Regions from separate parts of the Pediococcus sp. AC40 genome, predicted to be linked through region 2. Evidence: a T-box and tRNA genes for the amino acid it is inferred to sense, from the RefSeq annotation. Region 2 holds a T-box; the other holds one or more tRNA genes.

Region 1 (12,003 bases), 940 kb from region 2:
GAGTTTTCCGTAATGAAGGAATCGACACTCGTCATAACCCAGAATTCACCATGCTAGAAACTTACGTAGCTTACTACGACTTCCACGACGTAATGGACGAAACGGAAGGCATTTTAAAGGCGGCGGTTAACGCCGTTTCAGATGACGGCAAGATTACGTACCAAGGTACGGAACTCGACTTGAACCAAGACTTTGAACGTTTACACATGGTTGATGCGATTAAGAAGTATGCTGGAGTTGATTTCTGGCCAGAAATGTCTGTTGAAGAAGCCCGCAAATTGGCTGACGAACATGGCGTAAAATACGAATCATGGTGGACAGTTGGTCACATTATTAACGAATTCTTCGAAGATAAGGTGCAAGATCAATTGAAGCAACCAGTTTTCATCTATGGTCATCCAGTTGAAATCTCGCCGTTAGCAAAGAAGAATGCTGACGACCCACGCTTTACGGATCGTTTTGAATTATATATCTTAGGTAACGAATACGGAAACGCCTTTACCGAATTAAACGACCCAATTGACCAGCGGCAACGTTTTGAGGCTCAAGTTGCAGAACGGGAAGCTGGTAACGAAGAAGCAGAAGGAATTGACGAAGACTACATTGAAGCTTTGGAATACGGTATGCCACCAACTGGCGGTTTAGGAATCGGAATTGACCGCTTAGTAATGTTGCTAACCGATGCTCCTTCAATTCGTGACGTGCTTCTATTCCCAACGATGCGTCCAATTGATTAACAGATAAATAAGCAAAGATCACGCTATTTAGCGTGGTCTTTTTTGTTTGCTTATGAAAGTAAAACTATTTTCATGAGTCACCCTAAACAAAAAGTCTGGGCAAAATTTGATAACGAAGGTGGCTGAGTAAAAAGATTTTATAAAAGTTGATCGGTTGCAAGCGTTACCGAATCGCACAGTGTGGCCTTTTGGTGTGAAAGTGCCATTTTTTATAATGGTTTTCTTAAAAATGCTATTGACGAAGGATGGTAAAACTTGGTACTATATTTGAGTGCCAATGATACGCTATTTCGAAACGAGAAATAATGAGATATTCATTAAAAAAGTGTTGACAATCATTTTTCTCAATGATATAGTTAAATAGTTGTCAAAAGCGTTATAAACGTTGATACGACAACGTTGGTAGACCTTTGAAAACTGAACAAAATTTTGACAAACGATCGTGTGAGGACTCGCAAATCAAATTGATTTAGTGAGAACAAACATGCGAAGTCAATTCGCAAAAACAAACAATTAATGAGCTTGAAAAAGACTCATCATTTTAATATGAGAGTTTGATCTTGGCTCAGGATGAACGCTGGCGGCGTGCCTAATACATGCAAGTCGAACGAACTTCCGTTAATTGATTATGAGGTGCTTGCACTGAATGAGATTTTAACACGAAGTGAGTGGCGGACGGGTGAGTAACACGTGGGTAACCTGCCCAGAAGCAGGGGATAACACCTGGAAACAGATGCTAATACCGTATAACAGAGAAAACCGCCTGGTTTTCTTTTAAAAGATGGCTCTGCTATCACTTCTGGATGGACCCGCGGCGCATTAGCTAGTTGGTGAGGTAACGGCTCACCAAGGCGATGATGCGTAGCCGACCTGAGAGGGTAATCGGCCACATTGGGACTGAGACACGGCCCAGACTCCTACGGGAGGCAGCAGTAGGGAATCTTCCACAATGGACGCAAGTCTGATGGAGCAACGCCGCGTGAGTGAAGAAGGGTTTCGGCTCGTAAAGCTCTGTTGTTAAAGAAGAACGTGGGTGAGAGTAACTGTTCACCCAGTGACGGTATTTAACCAGAAAGCCACGGCTAACTACGTGCCAGCAGCCGCGGTAATACGTAGGTGGCAAGCGTTATCCGGATTTATTGGGCGTAAAGCGAGCGCAGGTGGTCTTTTAAGTCTAATGTGAAAGCCTTCGGCTTAACCGAAGAAGTGCATTGGAAACTGGGAGACTTGAGTGCAGAAGAGGACAGTGGAACTCCATGTGTAGCGGTGAAATGCGTAGATATATGGAAGAACACCAGTGGCGAAGGCGGCTGTCTGGTCTGTAACTGACGCTGAGGCTCGAAAGCATGGGTAGCGAACAGGATTAGATACCCTGGTAGTCCATGCCGTAAACGATGATTACTAAGTGTTGGAGGGTTTCCGCCCTTCAGTGCTGCAGCTAACGCATTAAGTAATCCGCCTGGGGAGTACGACCGCAAGGTTGAAACTCAAAAGAATTGACGGGGGCCCGCACAAGCGGTGGAGCATGTGGTTTAATTCGAAGCTACGCGAAGAACCTTACCAGGTCTTGACATCTTCTGCCAACCTAAGAGATTAGGCGTTCCCTTCGGGGACAGAATGACAGGTGGTGCATGGTTGTCGTCAGCTCGTGTCGTGAGATGTTGGGTTAAGTCCCGCAACGAGCGCAACCCTTATTACTAGTTGCCAGCATTCAGTTGGGCACTCTAGTGAGACTGCCGGTGACAAACCGGAGGAAGGTGGGGACGACGTCAAATCATCATGCCCCTTATGACCTGGGCTACACACGTGCTACAATGGATGGTACAACGAGTCGCGAAACCGCGAGGTTTAGCTAATCTCTTAAAACCATTCTCAGTTCGGACTGTAGGCTGCAACTCGCCTACACGAAGTCGGAATCGCTAGTAATCGCGGATCAGCATGCCGCGGTGAATACGTTCCCGGGCCTTGTACACACCGCCCGTCACACCATGAGAGTTTGTAACACCCAAAGCCGGTGGGGTAACCTTTTAGGAGCTAGCCGTCTAAGGTGGGACAGATGATTAGGGTGAAGTCGTAACAAGGTAGCCGTAGGAGAACCTGCGGCTGGATCACCTCCTTTCTAAGGAATAATACGGAACCGCACACGAGTCAAAGTTTTGTTTAGTTTTGAGAGGTCTACTCTCAAAACACATGCGTATCGGGCCTATAGCTCAGCTGGTTAGAGCGCACGCCTGATAAGCGTGAGGTCGATGGTTCGAGTCCATTTAGGCCCATACATGGGGAATTAGCTCAGCTGGGAGAGCGCCTGCCTTGCACGCAGGAGGTCAGCGGTTCGATCCCGCTATTCTCCATTGAACAACGTTAGTTGTTCTGCTTTTGTTCTTTGAAAACTGAATAATATCTATAATTTTCTAATTTTAATTAATCATAATTAAACCGAGAGAAAACCGCGTAATTTTAAAGAGTTAAACAAGATTAGTTCAAAATAATCGCAATACTCAATTAATCGCTTTACCGTAGGTAAAGTTAGGTTAAGTTAGGAAGGGCGCATGGTGGATGCCTTGGTACTAGGAGCCGATGAAGGACGGGACTAACACCGATATGCCTCGGGGAGCTGTAAGTAAGCTTTGATCCGGGGATTTCCGAATGGGGCAACCCAATAGTTTTAATCGACTATTATCCGCATCTGAATTCATAGGATGTGTGAAGGTAAACGTGGGGAACTGAAACATCTCAGTACCCACAGGAACAGAAAGAAAATTCGATTCCCTGAGTAGCGGCGAGCGAAACGGGAACAGCCCAAACCAAGAAGCTTGCTTCTTGGGGTTGTAGGACTGAACATTTGAGTTACCAAAGAGCTTGATAGCTGAAGGGCCTGGGAAGGCCAGCCAGAGAGGGTGACAGCCCCGTAAGTTAAATCAAACTCCCTCAGTTCAGGATCCTGAGTACGGCGGAGCACGTGAAATTCCGTCGGAATCCGGGAGGACCATCTCCCAAGGCTAAATACTACCTAGTGACCGATAGTGAACCAGTACCGTGAGGGAAAGGTGAAAAGCACCCCGGAAGGGGAGTGAAATAGTTCTTGAAACCATGTGCCTACAAGAAGTCAGAGCCCGTTAATGGGTGATGGCGTGCCTTTTGTAGAATGAACCGGCGAGTTACGTTCGTATGCCAGGTTAAGTTGAAGAGACGGAGCCGAAGCGAAAGCGAGTCTGAAGAGGGCGAATTAGTATGCGGATGTAGACCCGAAACCAAGTGACCTACCCATGTCCAGGTTGAAGGTGCGGTAAAACGCACTGGAGGACCGAACTCGTGTACGTTGAAAAGTGCTGAGATGAGGTGTGGGTAGCGGTGAAATTCCAAACGAACTTGGAGATAGCTGGTTCTCTCCGAAATAGCTTTAGGGCTAGCCTCGGAATTAGGATCGTGGAGGTAGAGCCACTGTTTGGACTAGGGGCCCGTCATGGGTTACCGAATTCAGATAAACTCCGAATGCCATCGATTTATGTCCGGGAGTCAGACGGTGAGTGATAAGATCCATCGTCGAAAGGGGAACAGCCCAGACCACCAGTTAAGGTCCCTAAATATATGTTAAGTGGAAAAGGATGTGGAGTTGCATAGACAACTAGGATGTTGGCTCAGAAGCAGCCACCATTTAAAGAGTGCGTAATAGCTCACTAGTCGAGTGATCCTGCGCCGAAAATGTACCGGGGCTTAAACATATTACCGAGACTGTGGATGCCACCATTAGGTGGCGTGATAGGAGAGCGTTCTAAGGGCGATGAAGGCAGACCGTGAGGACTGTTGGAGCGCTTAGAAGTGAGAATGCCGGTATGAGTAGCGAAAGATAGGTGAGAATCCTATCCACCGTATGACTAAGGTTTCCTGGGGAAGGCTCGTCCTCCCAGGGTTAGTCGGGACCTAAGCCGAGGCCGAGAGGCGTAGGCGATGGATAACAGGTTGAGATTCCTGTACTAGTTAAACTTGTTTGAACAATGGAGGGACGCAGGAGGCTAAGGAATGCACCCGATTGGAAGTGGGTGTCCAAGCCGTAAGTCTGAAGTCGAGTCAAATGCTTGATTTCTTAAGGACAAGCGGTGATGGGGAGTGAAATTTAAGTAACGAAGTTCCTGACGTCACGCTGCCGAGAAAAGCTTCTAGTTAGAGTTTAACTACCCGTACCGCAAACCGACACAGGTAGTCGAGGAGAGTATCCTAAGGTGAGCGAGAGAACTCTCGTTAAGGAACTCGGCAAAATGACCCCGTAACTTCGGGAGAAGGGGTGCTGATCGCAAGATCAGCCGCAGTGAAAAGGCCCAGGCGACTGTTTATCAAAAACACAGGTTTCTGCAAAATCGTAAGATGACGTATAGGGGCTGACGCCTGCCCGGTGCTGGAAGGTTAAGGGGATGAGTTAGCGTAAGCGAAGCTTTGAACTGAAGCCCCAGTAAACGGCGGCCGTAACTATAACGGTCCTAAGGTAGCGAAATTCCTTGTCGGGTAAGTTCCGACCCGCACGAAAGGCGTAACGATCTGGGCACTGTCTCAACGAGAGACTCGGTGAAATTATAATACCCGTGAAGATGCGGGTTACCCGCGACAGGACGGAAAGACCCCATGGAGCTTTACTGTAACTTGATATTGAGTGTTTGTACAGCTTGTACAGGATAGGTAGGAGCCGTAGAATCCGGAACGCTAGTTTCGGAGGAGGCGCAAGTGGGATACTACCCTCGTTGTATGAACCCTCTAACCCGCGCCACTAATCGTGGCGGGAGACAGTGTCTGGTGGGCAGTTTGACTGGGGCGGTCGCCTCCTAAAAGGTAACGGAGGCGCCCAAAGGTTCCCTCAGAATGGTTGGAAATCATTCGCAGAGTGTAAAGGCAGAAGGGAGCTTGACTGCGAGACAGACAGGTCGAGCAGGGACGAAAGTCGGGCTTAGTGATCCGGTGGTTCCGTATGGAAGGGCCATCGCTCAACGGATAAAAGCTACCCTGGGGATAACAGGCTTATCTCCCCCAAGAGTTCACATCGACGGGGAGGTTTGGCACCTCGATGTCGGCTCATCGCATCCTGGGGCTGTAGTCGGTCCCAAGGGTTGGGCTGTTCGCCCATTAAAGCGGTACGCGAGCTGGGTTCAGAACGTCGTGAGACAGTTCGGTCCCTATCCGTCGCGGGCGTAGGAAATTTGAGAGGAGCTGTCCTTAGTACGAGAGGACCGGGATGGACACACCGCTGGTGTACCAGTTGTTCCGCCAGGAGCATCGCTGGGTAGCTATGTGTGGATGAGATAAACGCTGAAAGCATCTAAGTGTGAAACTCGCCTCAAGATGAGATTTCCCATTGCCTTCGGGCAAGTAAGACCCCTGAGAGATGATCAGGTAGATAGGCTAGAAGTGGAAGTGTAGCGATACATGGAGCGGACTAGTACTAATCGGTCGAGGACTTAACCAAGTAGAACGTGGCAAGTAACTCGAAAGAAATGTAGATATTATTCAGTTTTGAGAGGACAAAAGTTTTCTCAAGTGATAACGTAAGTTAGCACAGAGTGTGGTGACGATAGTGAGAAGGATATACCTGTTCCCATGTCGAACACAGAAGTCAAGCTTCTTAACGCCAAGAGTAGTTGGGGGATCGCCCCCTGCGAGGGTAGGACGTTGCCATGCGATTATTCCGGCATAGCTCAGTTGGTAGAGCATCTGACTGTTAATCAGGGTGTCGACGGTTCGAGTCCGCCTGCCGGAGTTAGCTTTAAGGATGTTAACCGAGTTGTTAGCATCCTTTTATGCTATAAAGCCAAGCCAATGCCGGCTTAGCTCAGTTGGTAGAGCGGCGGTATCGTAAACCGTAGGTCAGGTGTTCGACTCACCTAGCCGGCATTATGGAATACGCCTTAATGTTAAAGTTAAGGCGTTTTTTTCATATATAGTCCCAAGTTTATAGCCTTAAGTATTATTTTGATTAGGCGAGAATTATGGAGGAAATAAAATTGAATACACAAGAAAAAGATACAGCTTTTCTTGGTCAACCGCGTGGTTTGATGACCCTGTTCTTCACAGAAATGTGGGAACGGTTCAGTTACTACGGGATGCGTGCAATATTAATTTATTACATGTATTACGCAGTTTCACAAGGTGGACTAGGTTTTAGCCAAGCTACTGCTGCTTCAGTTATGGCCATTTATGGGTCGTTAGTTTATTTAGCTAGTGTCGCTGGTGGTTTTATCAGTGATCGTATTTTAGGTAGTCGGAAGACCGTTTTCTATGGCGGGGTTTTAATCATGTTTGGGCACATTGCTCTTTCATTGCCATTCGGTAGCGCGGCATTACTTGTGTCAATTGCGCTAATCGTTATCGGTACAGGGATGTTGAAACCCAACGTTTCTGAAATGGTCGGTTCGCTTTACTCTGTAGAGGATACCAGGCGGGACGCAGGTTTTAGTATTTTCGTTTTTGGTATTAATTTGGGCGCGTTGCTGGCTCCGCTAATTGTTTCGTGGGTTGGTTTCCAAATCAGTTTCCACGCAGGCTTCTCGTTAGCTGCAATTGGAATGTTCTTCGGACTGGTGCAATATTATCTTGATGGTAAAAAATACTTAAATAAGGATAGCCTCTATCCTTCAGATCCAATTCAACCAGAAGAAGTTAAGAAGTTTAGCTTACGCGTACTTATCGGCGTGGTAGTGCTCGCCTTAATCTTGTTGGTAATGTTCATTGCCAACGTGCTTACAATCGATAACGTTGTTTTATTAATTAGTATTGTGGCTATTATTACGCCGGTGGTTTACTTCATTTTAATGTTCACTAGCAACAAGGTTTCTAAAGGTGAACGTTCCCGTTTGTGGGCTTATGTACCACTCTTTATCGCCGCAACCTTATTCTGGGCAATTGAAGAACAAGGTTCAGTTGTATTGGCATTGTTTGCTGCAGATCGTACCCAATTGCATTATGGATGGATTAACATCACGCCAGCTAACTTCCAATCGTTGAACCCATTGTTCATCATGTTATACACCCCGATCTTTGCTTGGCTATGGACTAAATTAGGTAAAAAACAACCTTCGTCACCGAAGAAGTTTACCTATGGGTTAGTATTTACCGGGATTTCATATCTCTTCATCGCGTTACCAGGCTTGATGTTTGGTACTGATGGAAAAGTTAACGCCCTTTGGCTAGTGGGTAGCTGGGCAATCGTTGAAATTGGGGAAATGTTGATTTCACCAATTGGATTATCCGTAACTACCAAATTAGCTCCCGCAGCGTTTGCTTCACAAATGATGAGTATGTGGTTCTTGGCAGATGCCGCTGGACAAGCGATTAACGCACAGCTGGTTAAGCTTTATCCTGGTCATGAAGTTAGCTACTTCATTTGGACCGGAATCATTACGATTATCTTTGCGGTTGCTTTATGGTTACTTTCACCATGGATCAGCAAGAAGATGCAAGGGATTCGTTAATAAAATTTGAATTTACAAGATGAACTAGGTTATGCTTAGTTCATCTTTTTTATTTAGGATAAGTCAAACGAGTAGGGGCGAATGTATTGAGAGTAGCAATGACTAGTGACAATCATTTGGACATTAATAAGGTTGATATTGAGCAAACGTTGGCAACGCAAGCACAATACCTTAAAGACAATCACGTGGGAATTTATTTGATTGCGGGAGACTTATTTAATAAGTTCAGCCGTAGTAAGGAATACGTGGAAAAATTACAGCGCCGCTTGCCACGGACCAAGGTGTTCTTTATTGCGGGAAATCATGATATGTTAAATGACATTGATTACGCTGGGTTAGAAAAGCTGCAACACCCGCAGTACCTGCACAACCAATTTTATGACGTTCCGGGAACCAAATGGCGCATCATTGGAAATAACGGCTGGTATGATTATAGTTTTGCGGATAACGTAGATAAAACTCCTGAGCAATTTTGGCGGTGGAAAAAAACTTTTTGGGTAGATACCGCGATTGAGCAGCCAATCTCCGACATTGAACGGATGGATCGCGTACTGCAACAAACGGAACGACAACTTCAAGCAGCCCAATCTAAGTCAGTACTTTTTATGACCCATTTTGCAGTGCGCCACGAATACATTCGCTACACTGATGACTACCGCTTTTGGAACATGGCGAACGGGATGATGGGGAGCCGCCGAATGGAAAAGTTATTAGCAAAATACCAGCCAAAAATTATTTTATCCGGACACCTACATTTTCACTATAAACCTCTTGCAACAGCTGGCGGGATATATTATAATAATTCAGTCGGATATCATAAGAGACGAATCAACGAGTGGAATTCGGATAATTTTATTACTGAATGGACTCAGCGATTACTTATAATTGATCTTGAATAAATTTAAAAAAGTTTCAAAAAAAGCTTGCAAAATTCTTCAAGATTAGTTATTATAATTAAGTCGGATAGATAAGACGACAACTTATATGGAAGGGTAGCGAAGTCTGGCTAAACGCGGCGGACTGTAAATCCGCTCCTTCGGGTTCGGTGGTTCGAATCCACTCCCTTCCACCATATTGGGCTATAGCCAAGTGGTAAGGCAACGGGTTTTGATCCCGTGATGCGCTGGTTCGAACCCAGCTAGCCCAATCAGTTAAACTCCATGTCGATGACGTGGAGTTTTTTTGTGCGTTCATTTATGGCTAAATTGTCTGTAAAAGTGGTTATCTAGTTGATAAGCATTCTTTAATTAGAAGACGAAGTAGTTATCGTAAATTTGATTTTTTTTGCGGATCTTAGAAAACGATTTCACAAAATACTCGTTAGTATTATAATGAAGATGGAGCAACTAGTCTTTTAATGTAGTAAGGAGGCAATTAAAATGCGTGCAGCGGTAGTTAGGAATCAAAGTGATGGGTACGTTGATATTGTAGAAAAGCAATTACGGCCGCTTAGGGACAATGAAGCCTTAGTTGACGTAGAATACTGTGGGGTATGCCATACGGACCTCCACGTGGCAAATGGTGGCTTTGGCGAACAACCTGGACGGGTGATTGGTCACGAAGGAATTGGCATTGTTCGCGAAATTGGTGCTGACGTGCACAGCTTAAAGGTGGGAGATCGGGTTTCCATCGCCTGGTTCTTTGAAGGCTGCGGGCATTGCGAATATTGTACTACTGGACGAGAGACTTTCTGTCGGGAAGCTAAAAATGCCGGATACACGGTTGACGGAGCGATGGCAGAACAGGCAATCGTCGTGGCGGATTACGCGGTGAAAGTGCCGGACAATCTGGATCCGGTGGCGGCAAGTTCAATTACTTGTGCCGGCGTAACTACTTATAAAGCAATCAAGGAATCTAAAATTCGTCCTGGAGAATGGTTGACGGTGTTTGGCGCTGGTGGATTAGGTAATCTGGCAATTCAGTACGCTAAGAATGTGTTTAACGCTAAATTAGCGGTGGTAGACATTAATGATGATAAATTGGCGCTGGCCCAAAAGCTGGGTGCGGATTTGGTAATCAATTCTAGCAAAGAAGATCCGGCGAAGATAATTCAGGAACGGTGCGGCGGAGCACAGGCGGCGGTGGTGACCGCGGTAGCTAAGGCAGCCTTTAACGCAGCGGCCGATTGTCTAAAAGCAGGCGGCGTTTTAGTTGCCGTAGCTCTACCCGTAGACACGATGGATTTATCAATTCCGCGAGTTGTATTAGACGGTATTCAAGTAATTGGTTCCTTAGTCGGCACCCGGAATGACTTGGCGGAAGCCTTCCAGTTTGCAGCGGATGGCCAAGTTAAACCTATTGTTCAAACTCGGCGTTTGGATGAAGTGAATGACATCATCGATGAAATGCGAGCTGGACAAATTGAAGGCCGGATGGTTGTGGACATGCATAAATAAGGATGACGGACACGTAACTTTAAATACGGGAGTGTCCCAAAATGCCTGATAGACATTAAGCAGTGGTAAGACCAGCTTTTAAGGACCCGTAAGGATGAAAAATCAAGGCTGATTGAAAAAGTCGGCTAGTTTTTGAGTATTAACTGAAATTCGACCATTATGCCTGAATTTGGCATAACGGTCGTTTTTAGGTTGTGCGGAGCATAATGGCTTTGAACTTTATAAAAACCGGCGCTCTAGAATGATTTTTTTCTCAGTTTCAGTCACGTTTTTAACGGCATCATGATACTTTGGCAAGGGCGTTGGATTTGCTCAAGAAGTATTAAACCTTCATAAAATATTACATAATTCCCGGGGATTTAATGATAAAATTAAAATAATTAACAGAAAAGCGAGGGAATACAAATGAAACTTGGATTTATTGGCGTTGGAAACATGGCCAAGGCAATTATTAGCGGATTAGTAAAGAAAGATGTCGTTGGTAAGGATATTTTGGTCCACAGCGCTCACCCACAAAACTACGAAACTTTTGCAAAACAACACGGACTAACCGCAGTATCAGATAATACGGCGGTAGCCCAACAGGCAGACGTAATTATTTTGGCAGTTAAGCCCACGGTGATTAAGCGGGTTGCTGAAGAAATTCAACCGGTACTAACTGAAGAAAAGTTAGTGGTTTCAATTGCTTCTGGCGTTAGTTTAGCGGACTTACAAGCGGTTTTAGGCACTGCTCAACCGATTTTGCGAGTAATGCCAAACGTAAACGTTGAAATTGCGCAAGGAATGACAGCGGTCAAAGCCACGGGCGACCTTAACGCAGCTCCGTACCAAGCGGGGGGTGAGTTATTTGCTCGGATCGGAAAAACCATGGAAGTTGCCGAAAATGACTTTCCGATTTTCGCGGCACTTGCGGGGAGCGCACCAGCATACGCTTACCTATTTATTGACGCGCTTTCCCGGGCGGGCGTTAAGTACGGATTGACTAAAGCTAACGCCACTAAGATTGCTGCGCAAATGGTACAAGGCAGTGCGCAAATGGTGCTCAATAGTGATGAAGTGCCTTACGCATTGATTGATAAAGTTTCTTCTCCAGGCGGGACGACCGTCGCAGGTTTATTAGCAATGGAAGAAGCTGGATTTAGCCCAGCCGTAGTTAAGGGAATCGACGCAACCGTGGCAAAAGAAAACGGTTAAGGTAATCTTGTTTTTTGGTCTATACCGATATATAATGAAGCTAGATTAACTTAGAGGAGGAAAATTCATGAGTACAGTTTTACGACATGCGACAATTTATACGGGCCTCGAAAAGATCGAAGACGGCTACATTCGGTTTGGTAAGACCATCGAAGCAGTTGGGCCAATGAGTGAATATAAGGCACAGGGTGACGACGAAGTTTATTACGCAGGGGGCAAGAT
Region 2 (12,003 bases):
CAAAATCGGTAGTTGTGCCTAAATTGGGCGTAACTACCGATTTTGGGTCCTTAAAAAAGTCGTCACCAAAACAGCACTGAGAAGTTTGCGAACTCTCAGTGCTGTTATTTTAATACCTATTTTAATTAACCTTTACCGCCTTGGAAGGATGGATAAAGTGTCATCCCGCCATCAACGAAGAGGGTAATTCCGGTGACGTAACTTGATTCAGCAGAAGCTAACCATGCCGCCGCGGCCGCGACCTCTTCAGGATCCCCAATTCGTTGCATAGGAATCATGCTAGTGGTGGTTTTTAACTGTTCAGGATCCGCAAATTTTTTAGCGTTGATTGGCGTATTGATCGCGCCTGGGCCAATTGCGTTTACCCGGATGTGCCGGTCGGCGTATTCCATCGCAATCGTTTCGTTGAACAGCTTTACGCCGCCTTTGCTAGCAGCGTAGTGTGCAAAAGTTGGCCACGGAATTTTCTCATGAACGGAAGACATGTTGATAATGTTTCCGGGTTTATCATGCGAAAGAAAATAATTAATGGCCGCTTTTGAACCTAAAAACACGCCGTTTAGGTTGACGTCGAGCACTCGTTTCCAGCTTTCAAACGATAATTCTGCAGTTGGTTGTTGATTTTCCATCCCCGCGTTGTTGACCCAAACGTCTAGGTCGCCAAATTGATCGACGGCCATGTCGACTAGACGCTTAACGCCTTCTTCGGTTGATACGTCAGCTTGCACGACCACGCCTTCACCGCCGGCTGCGTTAATTTGATCCCGTACGGCGTTGGCGCCATCTTTATCAGAGTTGTAATTAATAACGACGTGCATACCTTCTTGCCCAAAGCGTTCGGCAATCGCGCTGCCGATTCCTTTTGAGCCGCCAGTGATTACGGCAACTTTTCCATTTAAATCTTTATATAACATAGTTACTATCCCCCCAGAACATAACTGTAAAATAAATTCTTGATGTTCGTAACGTATGATAACATCAGAAATCACAGTAAGGGAACTGAAACGATTTGGCGTTGCTTACCTTATGCGTAGCTTAATATTTTGGGGGATTGTCGCGATACACAAAGACAAAATAACCCTATAAAAGCAAACTGGATTTTATAGGGTCGACGAGTTTTAAAAAAGGTGGAGTGATTGGATTAAAGGCAATAAAATTAACAAAATAATGATGATAATCATGCTTAATCCAAAGAAATTATTCGGGTTAAAGGTCACCCCAAAGCCAAATACTTTGGGGATTAAAAGTGGCGAATGCCAATCGAGGTGGAGATTTCGGTCATTTTTAAGCCAGGTTACGTAAACGGTCGCCAGGATGAGACAGATCACCAAAAGCAATACGAAACTAACCATAATATAATACTCCGTTTCGGGAAAATATTTGAGCATAGAATAGCACACTAAAGGCGTGAAAACAACGAAATCCCAATTTACAAAAATAATTTTCTATGCTAATCTTGAAGCTAGCTAATTGAATATAATCAAAAACCGTAAGAAGAACAAGTATTTTAAGCCCGTAACTTAAAGCGAATTGAGGATGGTGGAAGCTCAAGAAGTTATTCTTTTAAGAAAAACATCTTCTTTGTTTCTAGGCTGAACGATTAAGCGTCCAGTAAGTCTAGACGTGACCGATACGTTATCGTTTGGAAAGCATACTTTAGATGTGCTTTTAGAGATGTTTATTTTTAAACGAATTTTGGGTGGTACCGCGAAGTCTTTCGTCCCTGTTACGGGATGGAAGACTTTTTTATTGGCGGACTTTTTACGAAGATAATAATGGAGGGATTTTTAATGGAAAATACGTTGGTTAAATCACTTTATGCGCAAGCAACGCATGATGAAGATGTATCAGTAGAAGTAACGGGTTGGCTAAAGACGCTCCGTTCTTCCAAGAAAATTAGCTTTTTGGAAATTAACGACGGTTCCTGCATTAAAAATGTGCAGGTAATCATGGAAAATGGGTTGGAAAACTACGAAGAAATTAAGAAAGCTCCCATTTACACTACCTTAAAAGTAGTCGGAACGGTAGTGGACACTCCGAAAGCTAAGCAACCGTTTGAAATTCACGCAACTGAAATTGAAGTTTTAGGTAACTCAGACAGTGACTACCCACTTCAAAAGAAACACCACACACCAGAATTCTTACGTGAACAAGCACATTTGCGTCCGCGGACCAATACTTTCTACGCAGTTTTCCGAATTCGTTCGTTGGCAGCCTTTGCCATCCACGAATTCCTCCAAAAGAATAACTTTGTCTACGTTAACACTCCGTTGATTACTTCTAGTGATACGGAAGGTGCCGGTGAAATGTTTAAGGTGACTACTTTAGACCTTAACAACGTTCCAAAGAACGAAGAAGGCAAGGTTGATTCTACTAAGGACTTCTTTAAGCAACCAACTAACTTAACGGTTAGTGGTCAATTGAACGCGGAAGCATTTGCGTTGGCTTTCCGGGATGTTTATACTTTTGGTCCGGCTTTCCGCGCGGAAGATTCACACACTACGCGGCATGCCGCTGAATTCTGGATGGTTGAACCAGAAATGGCGTTTGCTAACTTGCAAGACGTGATTAACGTTTCCGAAGACATGTTGAAGTACGTGATCAACTACCTCTTGGAAAATGCTTCTGATGAAATCGACTTCTTGAACCAAAACGTGGACCAAGAATTACGGGCTCGTTTGGAAGCAACTCGCGACGCCGATTTTGCCCAAATTACTTATACGGAAGCAATCGACAAGTTGTTAGCTGCTGACCAAGAATTCGAAAACAAAGTTGAATGGGGAATTGATCTCCAAACTGAACACGAAAGATACTTGAGCGAAAAAGTTTACCAAAAACCAGTGTTCATCACGGATTACCCTCGGGACATCAAAGCCTTCTACATGCGGGAAAACGAAGACCACAAGACGGTTGCCGCAGTGGACTTATTAGTACCTGGCATTGGCGAATTGATTGGTGGTAGCCAACGTGAAGAACGACTAGCTAAGTTGAACGAAAAGATTAAGGAATTTAACTTGGATCCTGAAGAATACAAGTGGTACCTTGAATTAAGAAAATATGGGGAAACGGAACACTCCGGATTTGGAATTGGTTTCGAAAGATTATTGATGTACGTTACTGGTGTGGAAAACATCCGCGACGTCATCCCATTCCCACGGACCCCGGGTAACGCCAGCTTCTAATTTGAAACGTTAATAGTAAGCAAAAAGCCTTGAATTTAGTCAGACGATGACGGATTCAAGGCTTTTTTTATGAATAAAAAATATTTCTAATTTCCAATACAAGTGGAAATTGATTGTGATTACAAAGACTAAAGCATCACTTACAATGAAAATGTAATCGGTTACAACATAAGGGATGCAGTAGGAGGATAACTCGATGGTAATACCGTCAACAAATATTTTCTTAGATAAAAACTTTTCAAAAAAAGATGATGTGATTCATTATATTGCAAATAAAGCAGATAAATTGGAATATACTCAGTCATCAAAAGATTTATTTAATGTGTTTAAAGAACGAGAAAAAGATTATTCTACCGGTTTACAAGAAGGTTTTGCGATTCCTCACGCTAAATCACGAATAGTAAAGAAACCTGGAATAATATATGTTCGATCAAATACCGGGATTGAATGGGAGACATACGACAATCAAGCTGTTACAGACGTATTTGCTTTAATGGTACCGGATAAAGATGTGGGGACCATTCATTTACAAATGTTATCAAATCTTGCGACTGCTTTACTTGACGATGATTTTAAACTAAAGCTTCGTAATTTGGATGACAAAGGTCAAATTTCAGAATTTATTACTAAACAGATTGGAGAGACAATATCATGAAAATTGTAGGAATTTCAGCTTGTCCAGCAGGATTAGCACACACACCAATGGCAGCAAAAGCACTTGAGAAAGCAGGTAAAGAACTGGGGTACGATGTCAAAATCGAGGAACAAGGCTCTATGGGACCAGTAAACGTCATCACTCAAGAAGAAGCTGACGCAGCCGATTTTGTATTGATTGCTTCTGACCAAAAAATTACTGGAATGGATAGATTCGAAGGGAAAAAGGTATTACGTGTAGATATTAACGTATGTATAAAGGCCCCTAAAGCAGTCTTGAAAAAATGCGTAGCTTCAGTATAGGAGGAATCATAAAATGAAAAGCGCTAAAACTTTATTAGCCGAATGGAAGGGCTATTTAATGAGCGGAATTTCGTACATGATTCCTACAGTAATTGGTGGTGCAATGATTGTAGGGATACCTCAGCTTATTGGGATGGCTATGGGGGTTAACGATCTTTCCAAGTACAAAAACGCAAGCAATATTTTCCATATTTTATACGAAATTAATTCTGTAGGATGGATTGGAATCGGTTTAGTTAACTTAGTAATTGCTGGATATGTTGCATACGCAATTGGAGATAAGCCGGCGTTAGGAGCTGGTTTCATTGGTGGTCAGTTGGCATCAACAATTAACGCAGGATTCTTAGGAGCCTTAATTGCCGGATTTGTTGCTGGATATGTGGCAAGATGGTGTCGAAAAATTCAAGTTAGTGATGCTTGGAAATCAGCAATTCCTTTATTAGTAGTGCCGTTGCTTACTACTGGAGCAGTTGCGTTAGTGGAAGGCGTCATATTATCTGGGCCGCTAACTTGGATTAATGTTAGTTTAGTCGCTTGGGTAAAAGGGATGATTAGCAACCATACTAACGGAGCAATTGTCGCAATTGTATTGGGTGCCATGATTGGAACTGATTTAGGCGGACCAATTAATAAAGCTGCTTGGATGGTAGGAAATATCTTATTTATTGAAGGAATTTATGGTCCAGCTTTGATTACTAATATTGCAATTTGCTGTATTCCACTCGGATATGCTTTGGCTACCTTTATTTATCCAAGACGTAAATTTTCAGACGAAATGTTTATGGCTGGAAGAAACAACCTTATTATGGGAACCTTTGGGATTACGGAAGGTGCGATTCCATTCTTTCTAACAAGTCCTTTGAAACTTTTACCAGTCAACATGATTGGTGGTGCGCTAGGATCCGTTACGGGTGTTCTACTAGGAATGCACTCCCACATCCCACCTCTAGGAGGACTGCCTGGAATAATTACAGCAGATAATAAGTTTGCCTACATTGCTGGAATTTTTGTTGGAGCTTTATTTATTGGACTAGTTGCACCATTAGTGGCTAACTTCAACATTTCTAGCGAAAATGAAGGCGAAGATATTGGTGAAGATGATATTAAGATTGAGATTGGTTGATTGCGAGGTAGTTAAGTAGATATGGTTAAGACAGTACATGTGATTCCGCATACTCATTGGGATCGAGAATGGTATTTTACAACGTCACGTTCAAAAGTATATTTATTAAAGGATCTATCAGAAGTTATAGATAATTTAGAAAATAACAAGGGATATGATCGATTTATTTTAGATGGGCAAGCTTCACTAATTGAAGATTATTTAAAATGGCGACCAGATGATTTTAACCGAGTTAAACAGTTAGTTCAGGATAAAAAGTTGATTATCGGCCCCTGGTATACTCAAACGGATCAATTTGTAATTTCAGGTGAAAGCATTGTTAGAAATTTACAACAAGGTATGGATATTTGTAATCAATTTGGTGACTATATGAACGTAGGCTATGTACCCGACTCATTTGGCCAAGAATCCAGTATGCCACAAATTTACAAAGGATTTGGTATTCAAGATACCATGTTTTGGAGAGGTGTATCGGATGAAGAAGTAGAGCATACGGAATACCAATGGACAGGGGAAGACGGCAGTAAAATTAACGTTTACCAAATCCCATCTGGTTATTATATTGGCGGTATTATTGATGAATCACAATTGGATCAGGTTATGAGAACGGAGCCTTTTAAGTCAATTGTAAAACGGGCGACAACTAAAAATATTGCTTTTCCTAATGGGTTTGATCAAGCACCAGCAAGAAAAGATCTACCAAAAGTAATTCAAAAATTAAACCAAAATAACCCAGATTTTAAATTTAAATTGAGCTCGATTGAAGAATATATAGAAGCAGTAAAAAAAGAGCATCCTGAATTAGAAGAGCTTTCAGGAGAATTAACAAACGGAAAAAATATGCGGATACACAAGTCAATATATTCTTCTCGTTCTGATTTGAAGAAAATGAATACTGAAATCCAATATTATTTAGTGAACGTTTTAGAACCAATTTTAACGATGGCTGAAAATTGGGGGATTAGTTATCCTAAAGAAGCCGTAAAAGATATTTGGAAGTTAATGTTTGAAAATGCAGCTCATGATTCGATTGGAGCATGTGTCTCAGATACGACTAATGAAGATATATATATGCGTTATAAACAAGCAAGGGATATTAGTATTAATTTAGTTGAAGTTACTTTACGACAAATTACTGTACGAATTAAAAATAATACAAAATACCCAATTACGTTAACTGTATTTAACCCTCTTACCGTTAAACAGCAACAGTTGGTAAAAACAGTAGTATATTCGCCAACTAAGGATTTTTCACTAAGAGATAGTGAAGGTAAAGAAATTGGTTATACTATCGTCCAATGCGAAGACCAAACGGAATATATCATTAATCAAACTATCCAGCTTGATCCGTCACGAAAAATTTTTAAGCCATCTAAAGTTTACAAGGCTGTAATATACCTTCAAACGGAATCAATTCCAGCTACTGGATATCAACAGTTATATTTGGACTATGCAACTAAAGATAATAAACCGTTAAATGATAGTACTGATAACTCACTGGAAAATAACTTCTTTAAAATAACAATTAATGAAGATGGTACTCTAGATATTTTAGATAAAAAGGCTAAAAAGGAATACTTAAAGCAAGCAATTTTAGAAGAAAATGGTGATGGCGGGGACTCATTTAATTACTCGCCTGCCAAAAATGATATGGTGATTTACTCTTATAACCAAGAGCATACAGTCAACGTTAAACATTCTGATTTATTATCAATTGCTAAAATTAGCTACAATTTTAAAGTACCTAAGAACCTAGAAAGTCGCGCTAAAAAAATCTGCGACACGTTTATGCCAATTACGTTGAGTATATTATTAGAGAAGAATTCAAGAGTAATAAAATTTAAAGTGAAGGTGGATAATTCTCTTCCAAAGGACCATCGACTATGTGTGAACTTTGATACCGGTATCCAGTCTAAAGTTTCAATAGCTGACCAACAATTTGGAACGATTGCACGTCCAGTTTATCGGCATAAAGAAATGGAACTTTGGAAAAAGGCAAAAGACCAGTGGAATGAAAAACCTATTACGATTGAAACTTGCCAATCATTCGTAGCGTTATCTAACACGACTAGTACCGTGGCAGTAATGCCTAAGGGTGTACGTGAATATGAAATTACTGGGGAAAACTATTCTAATATCCGATTAACCATCTTCCGGACGTATGGTTGGATGGGAAAAGAGGATTTATTATACCGTCCAGGTAGAGCTTCTGGAGAGAAAGTAATTGCAACCCCCAACGCCGAACTTAATAAGCAAATGGAATTTGAATTTGCTTTAAACATTGAAAATGACACCTTTGACAATGTCAACGTCGGAATGACAGCTAAAAAATATGATACAGGGTTACAAATATATGAATACGCTGATTTCTTGAATGGTCGTTTAATTTTTAATATGGATGAAGTAACACCTTTCTTGGACAGCGAAAATGGATTGATTCAAACTAAGGGTAACCTAGTATTAAGCAGCTTAAAAAAAGCTAATCACCGAAACGGCTACATTATAAGACTGTATAATGCAAAAAAAACAGAATCAGTGGATGATGTAATCAGTTTTGAGATGAAACCTAATCGAGTCGAATTAGTAGATTTGAAAGAAGATACTATTGAACCTTTATATTTGGAAGAAAATAAGTGCGATTTAAAGGACGTTAAACATGCTAAATTTGTAACCGTTTATTTTGAATACTAGGAAACTTAGTAGCCTATTCTATATTAATGTATGAATAGGTTACTTTTATAATTTGTAAAATTATGCACTAGATAAATTTGATGTAGGAGTTTTAAAAAGATGCTAGAGCTTTCTTATGCGCGTTTGAAAAAAATTTTGATGATCTTAGTTGTTGCACAAAAGGAAATTAGTTCTAGTTACTTATCTTTAAAGCTTAAAGTAAGTGAAAGAACAATTAGAACAGATATAAACCGACTTAATGAAGATATTACCAAATACAACGTTTTAATTAAGCATCATCGTTCAAAAGGTTATTTTTTAAAAGAAGAACAAACTGGAAGTCTTGCTAAATTAAAAGCAGATCTGGAAAAACTTGATAAGAAAGTGATGTTTGATTCGGTTAATATACGTTTAAAAAAGTTAATGTGTTTATTGTTGCTGACCAATGTTCCAATAAGCATTTATAAAATCTTGGAAGACATGTATATCAGTAGCGGTACCCTTGCCAATTATATAGAAGAGATTAAAAGTGCCATTAAAGGGAATCATTTAGAAATCGTACGTGTTAATAATGCTTTTTCAATCGTTGGGGATGAGGTTGAAAAGCGACAATGTTTCATCGATCAAGTTGAAGATAAAAATTATAAAACTTATATTTTAGGTTTCACAGATTTAGAGAAGAGTATTTTCAAGGAAATTAATTTAGATGAACTAAAGAGTGTCTTAGATGAATTTATGGATAAATTAGTTTTTGATATTGCAGATTTTAACCGAAAAAACATCATTATGCATATAGCTATTACCATTCTAAGGATAAAAAATGGCAATGAGATAACCACCTTCTCTGATAATTCAATAATTAAGGGAAGGATTGAAAAAGAGTTTACCCAATTATTTGTTGGAATTGAGCAGCGGTTTAATGTCCAAATCTCTAGTGCTGAGCGAAACTATATTAAATATCACTTTGCTCTAAATAATCCACAAATTATTCGAGATACAGAAGACAATAGTGAAGTAGAGATTAATAAAGCAATAATGCTTTTTTTAGACAGGATACGGAATAATTATGGATTTGATTTATCTGATGCCACAGAATTAATTAATAATTTAAGAACACATATTACCTCGCTTATAAAAATTAATCATTTTGATAGTACTCGGAAGAATCCACTACTAGATGTGATTATTTCCACCTTTCCCTTAGCGTACGAAATGACAAAAACCTCAATTGATGTTTTAGAAAAACGATTGAACTTAACCTTTAATGATGACGAAGTATCCTTTATAACGTTGCATATTGGTGCTGCTATGGAAAATAGATATAATCAGAAATTGAGCGCTAAAAAAGTAGCTATCGTATGTGGGTCAGGAACAGCTACGGCAAATTTATTAAAGGTGAAATTAGAAGCCAAGTTCAGTCAATATATAGAAATTGTAGGGCTATACTCGTTCGAAGAGTACCGCAAAGGCAAAATGGAACCGGTTGATTTTATTATATCTACGGTACCTATTTTTGATAGTAAAATACCGGTAGTTCAGGTTGATTTAGCTAATTTTGCTCATGATAGTAAAGAGCTATCAAATTTTATTACAACTGCTGAAAATCAACCTCTGTCTAAATTGTTTGATCAAGATTTGATTTTTATTCATCAAGATTTAAAAAGTAAAGATGCGGTTTTAAGGAAGATGCTTAGTGCTTTAGAAAAAGAAAATGTAACTAAGCCAGAGTACAAACATTTTTTAATGAAGCGGGAAAAAATGTATTCAACAGCAATTGGCGGAGGTATAGCTATCCCACATCCAATAAAATTTTCAGCGTACAAGTCAAGAGTGGCTTTTTTACAAACTGAAAGGGAAATTAATTGGGGAAACGAGCATAATGTGGATTTGATTTTTATGTTGGCAATTAATGAAGATGATTATCCCAAAATACAACCACTGTTTAGCTTTTTGGTAGATTTGCAGGAAAACAGTAAGTTTTTAAAATTAATCAAGAAGACTAATTCAGCACAAGAAGCATTGCAAATTATTAATTCGTTTGTAAAAGAAAGCCTAGATTAGGAATGGTAGAACATTGAATTATGCCAACATAAAAAGCACTCCTAAGTTGGAGTGCTTTTTTGAATAGAAGGTTAATATTTAACGGGAATAGCTGCACACGGGTGGCGTCCTAATCCCCCAACGAAAACCGCAGCTTCATATTGCGGGAACCGAGGTTGATTGCATCGTTAAGCAGTTTAGTAGCCTGGGCTAAGATGAAATCGGCCATTGCCTGGTTAGCGGACGTTAAAGTTTTTTCCGTGGGGGTCGCTTGGCGATCCGTTTCTTTTTGCATCCTTAGCACGTTTTGAAGTACCGTTTGGGCAAAGTTGTCCTGTAAATCTTGGTAGAGGGCAAAATTTCCGTCCCCAATTAAGGCAAGCACCCGGCTAATCCAGTACATGTAGTTGGTATTCACTACCGTGGGGGTATCGCGATAGCAAGCCGGAGTATCCGTGACGTTACTATAAAATGGCACCATGGCGTTAAACGTGTTGGGACCAAAGGCCAGCCAATGAATTCCCGCGATTTCATCGGGAACTTGGTTGCGTAACTCTAGAATGTGAGTTTCTAGATTGCGATTGATGCCGATTGGCCGAAAATGTTTCTCGAGCACAGTTTCGCCATAAGGGTCGTAGGGTGTTTCTTGATAGTGTGAGCTCAAAAGGAACTTCAAATCTTCCACAGAAATTTTCTTGGTTGCGTGATTAATGAAAGGTAAATCCTGGTCGGTAGGCTCCCCAACAAAATTATCATCCAAAAATTGGTGGACGTACCAAGCCCGGGGGTTATTGTAGTACCGGTCTTTAATCGTGGCACTACCAAAAATGTGTCGTAAATTAAGGCCTTCGTGATCCGGATTAAGTTGATTTTTGGCAATGAATTCCGGGAGATCCGCAGAGGCTAGGCAATCAGCTGAATTAAAGTCGAAATCGGTGATGTTCCAGCGGTTCGGCGCAATTGCATAGGCATCGTCGGGAATTCGAATTGCAGCCCAGTGATGGCCTCCGATGGTTTCCATATACCAAATTTCTTCGCGATCGGCGAAGGCAATTCCGTTGGATTCGTAAGTACCGTATTCTTCTAAAAGTTTACCTAAGCGCAAGACGCCCGCCTTGGCGGACTTGATGTACGGTAAAACCAGCGTAAGAAAATCCTCTTCGCCAAGTCCCTTTTCAACTAACGGGTCCACGCTAAGTACCCGGGCGTTAGTAGTAATGGTTTCAGTAGCGGTCATCGCCGTGTTTTTACTGTTGATGCCGCCAGCACCCCAAATGCCATACGTGGGATCGGCATCGGGCGTGGCGGTGTAGCGGAGCGGATTGTCGGGAAGGGGAATCGTTAAATCACTATGGACAGAATGATAGGGTTGAGGCTGATCTTCGGGGTTAACGACCACGAACCGTTGGGCATTAGAATCATCGGCACCGTCTTCGTTACGGGCAATGAGGGTGGAACCCGTCAGGCTAGCGTTTTTACCGACTAAAATAGTAGTGCAAGTTTTCAACATGTGCTTGTCCTCCAATTGATTTTTACTGTAATGGTAGCACGATTAGCTAAATAGGCAATCACTATTCAGTTAGAAAAGGGAATGCTATCATGGTCAATATACAATTTAAACTAACATGAGGAGCGTTAAGCAATGGTTAAAACAATTGCAATGGAAGATTTTTACCAAAAGTATCCGCTAACTACCGCCGTTTTATTGGACGTGCGGGAGCCAGACGAATTTGCGGCTGGGCACGTGGCGGGGGCGCGTAATTTTCCCTTAAGCCAACTGTCCACCCGGTTAGCCGAATTAGACCCAGCGACCCCATACTACGTGATTTGCCGTTCGGGAAGACGTTCAGCAAACGCGTGCGGGGTACTCGAAGTCCAGGGCTTTGATGCAACCAACGTGGCCGGCGGAATGTTAGCTTGGCCAGGTAAAGTAGAAAAAGACTAGATAAAAATAAGCGCGGGAAACAAAAGTCGAGGAATTATGAGCGTTAACTAAAAAATTGACCATTATGCTTGTAATGGTCAATTTTT

Evidence for each region. A T-box is a leader RNA that pairs with one kind of tRNA and senses whether it is charged. The one in region 2 lies ahead of asnS (asparagine--tRNA ligase), so its partner is inferred to be a tRNA-Asn.
Region 1: it has a tRNA-Asn gene. The T-box ahead of asnS (asparagine--tRNA ligase) is inferred to sense a tRNA for this amino acid. The anticodon was not compared.

The regions. Positions count from the first base shown of each region.
Region 1 is NZ_CP127012.1:1,660,831-1,672,833, reverse strand. It holds gene lysS (lysine--tRNA ligase) at 1-737, shown strand, start outside; rRNA gene NL111_RS08315 (16S ribosomal RNA) at 1,280-2,856, shown strand; tRNA gene NL111_RS08310 (tRNA-Ile) at 2,937-3,010, shown strand; tRNA gene NL111_RS08305 (tRNA-Ala) at 3,016-3,088, shown strand; rRNA gene NL111_RS08300 (23S ribosomal RNA) at 3,267-6,189, shown strand; rRNA gene rrf (5S ribosomal RNA) at 6,285-6,401, shown strand; tRNA gene NL111_RS08290 (tRNA-Asn) at 6,408-6,480, shown strand; tRNA gene NL111_RS08285 (tRNA-Thr) at 6,542-6,614, shown strand; gene NL111_RS08280 (peptide MFS transporter) at 6,725-8,191, shown strand; gene NL111_RS08275 (metallophosphoesterase) at 8,290-9,090, shown strand; tRNA gene NL111_RS08270 (tRNA-Tyr) at 9,178-9,263, shown strand; tRNA gene NL111_RS08265 (tRNA-Gln) at 9,267-9,338, shown strand; gene adhP (alcohol dehydrogenase AdhP) at 9,571-10,587, shown strand; gene proC (pyrroline-5-carboxylate reductase) at 10,993-11,781, shown strand; gene nagA (N-acetylglucosamine-6-phosphate deacetylase) at 11,849-12,003, shown strand, end outside.
Region 2 is NZ_CP127012.1:565,235-577,237, forward strand. It holds gene NL111_RS02685 (glucose-1-dehydrogenase) at 126-914, opposite strand; T-box leader at 1,481-1,728, shown strand; gene asnS (asparagine--tRNA ligase) at 1,791-3,182, shown strand; gene NL111_RS02695 (PTS sugar transporter subunit IIA) at 3,379-3,837, shown strand; gene NL111_RS02700 (PTS fructose transporter subunit IIB) at 3,834-4,139, shown strand; gene NL111_RS02705 (PTS fructose transporter subunit IIC) at 4,153-5,262, shown strand; gene mngB (mannosylglycerate hydrolase) at 5,284-7,953, shown strand; gene NL111_RS02715 (BglG family transcription antiterminator) at 8,053-9,993, shown strand; gene NL111_RS02720 (C69 family dipeptidase) at 10,103-11,482, opposite strand; gene NL111_RS02725 (rhodanese-like domain-containing protein) at 11,615-11,917, shown strand.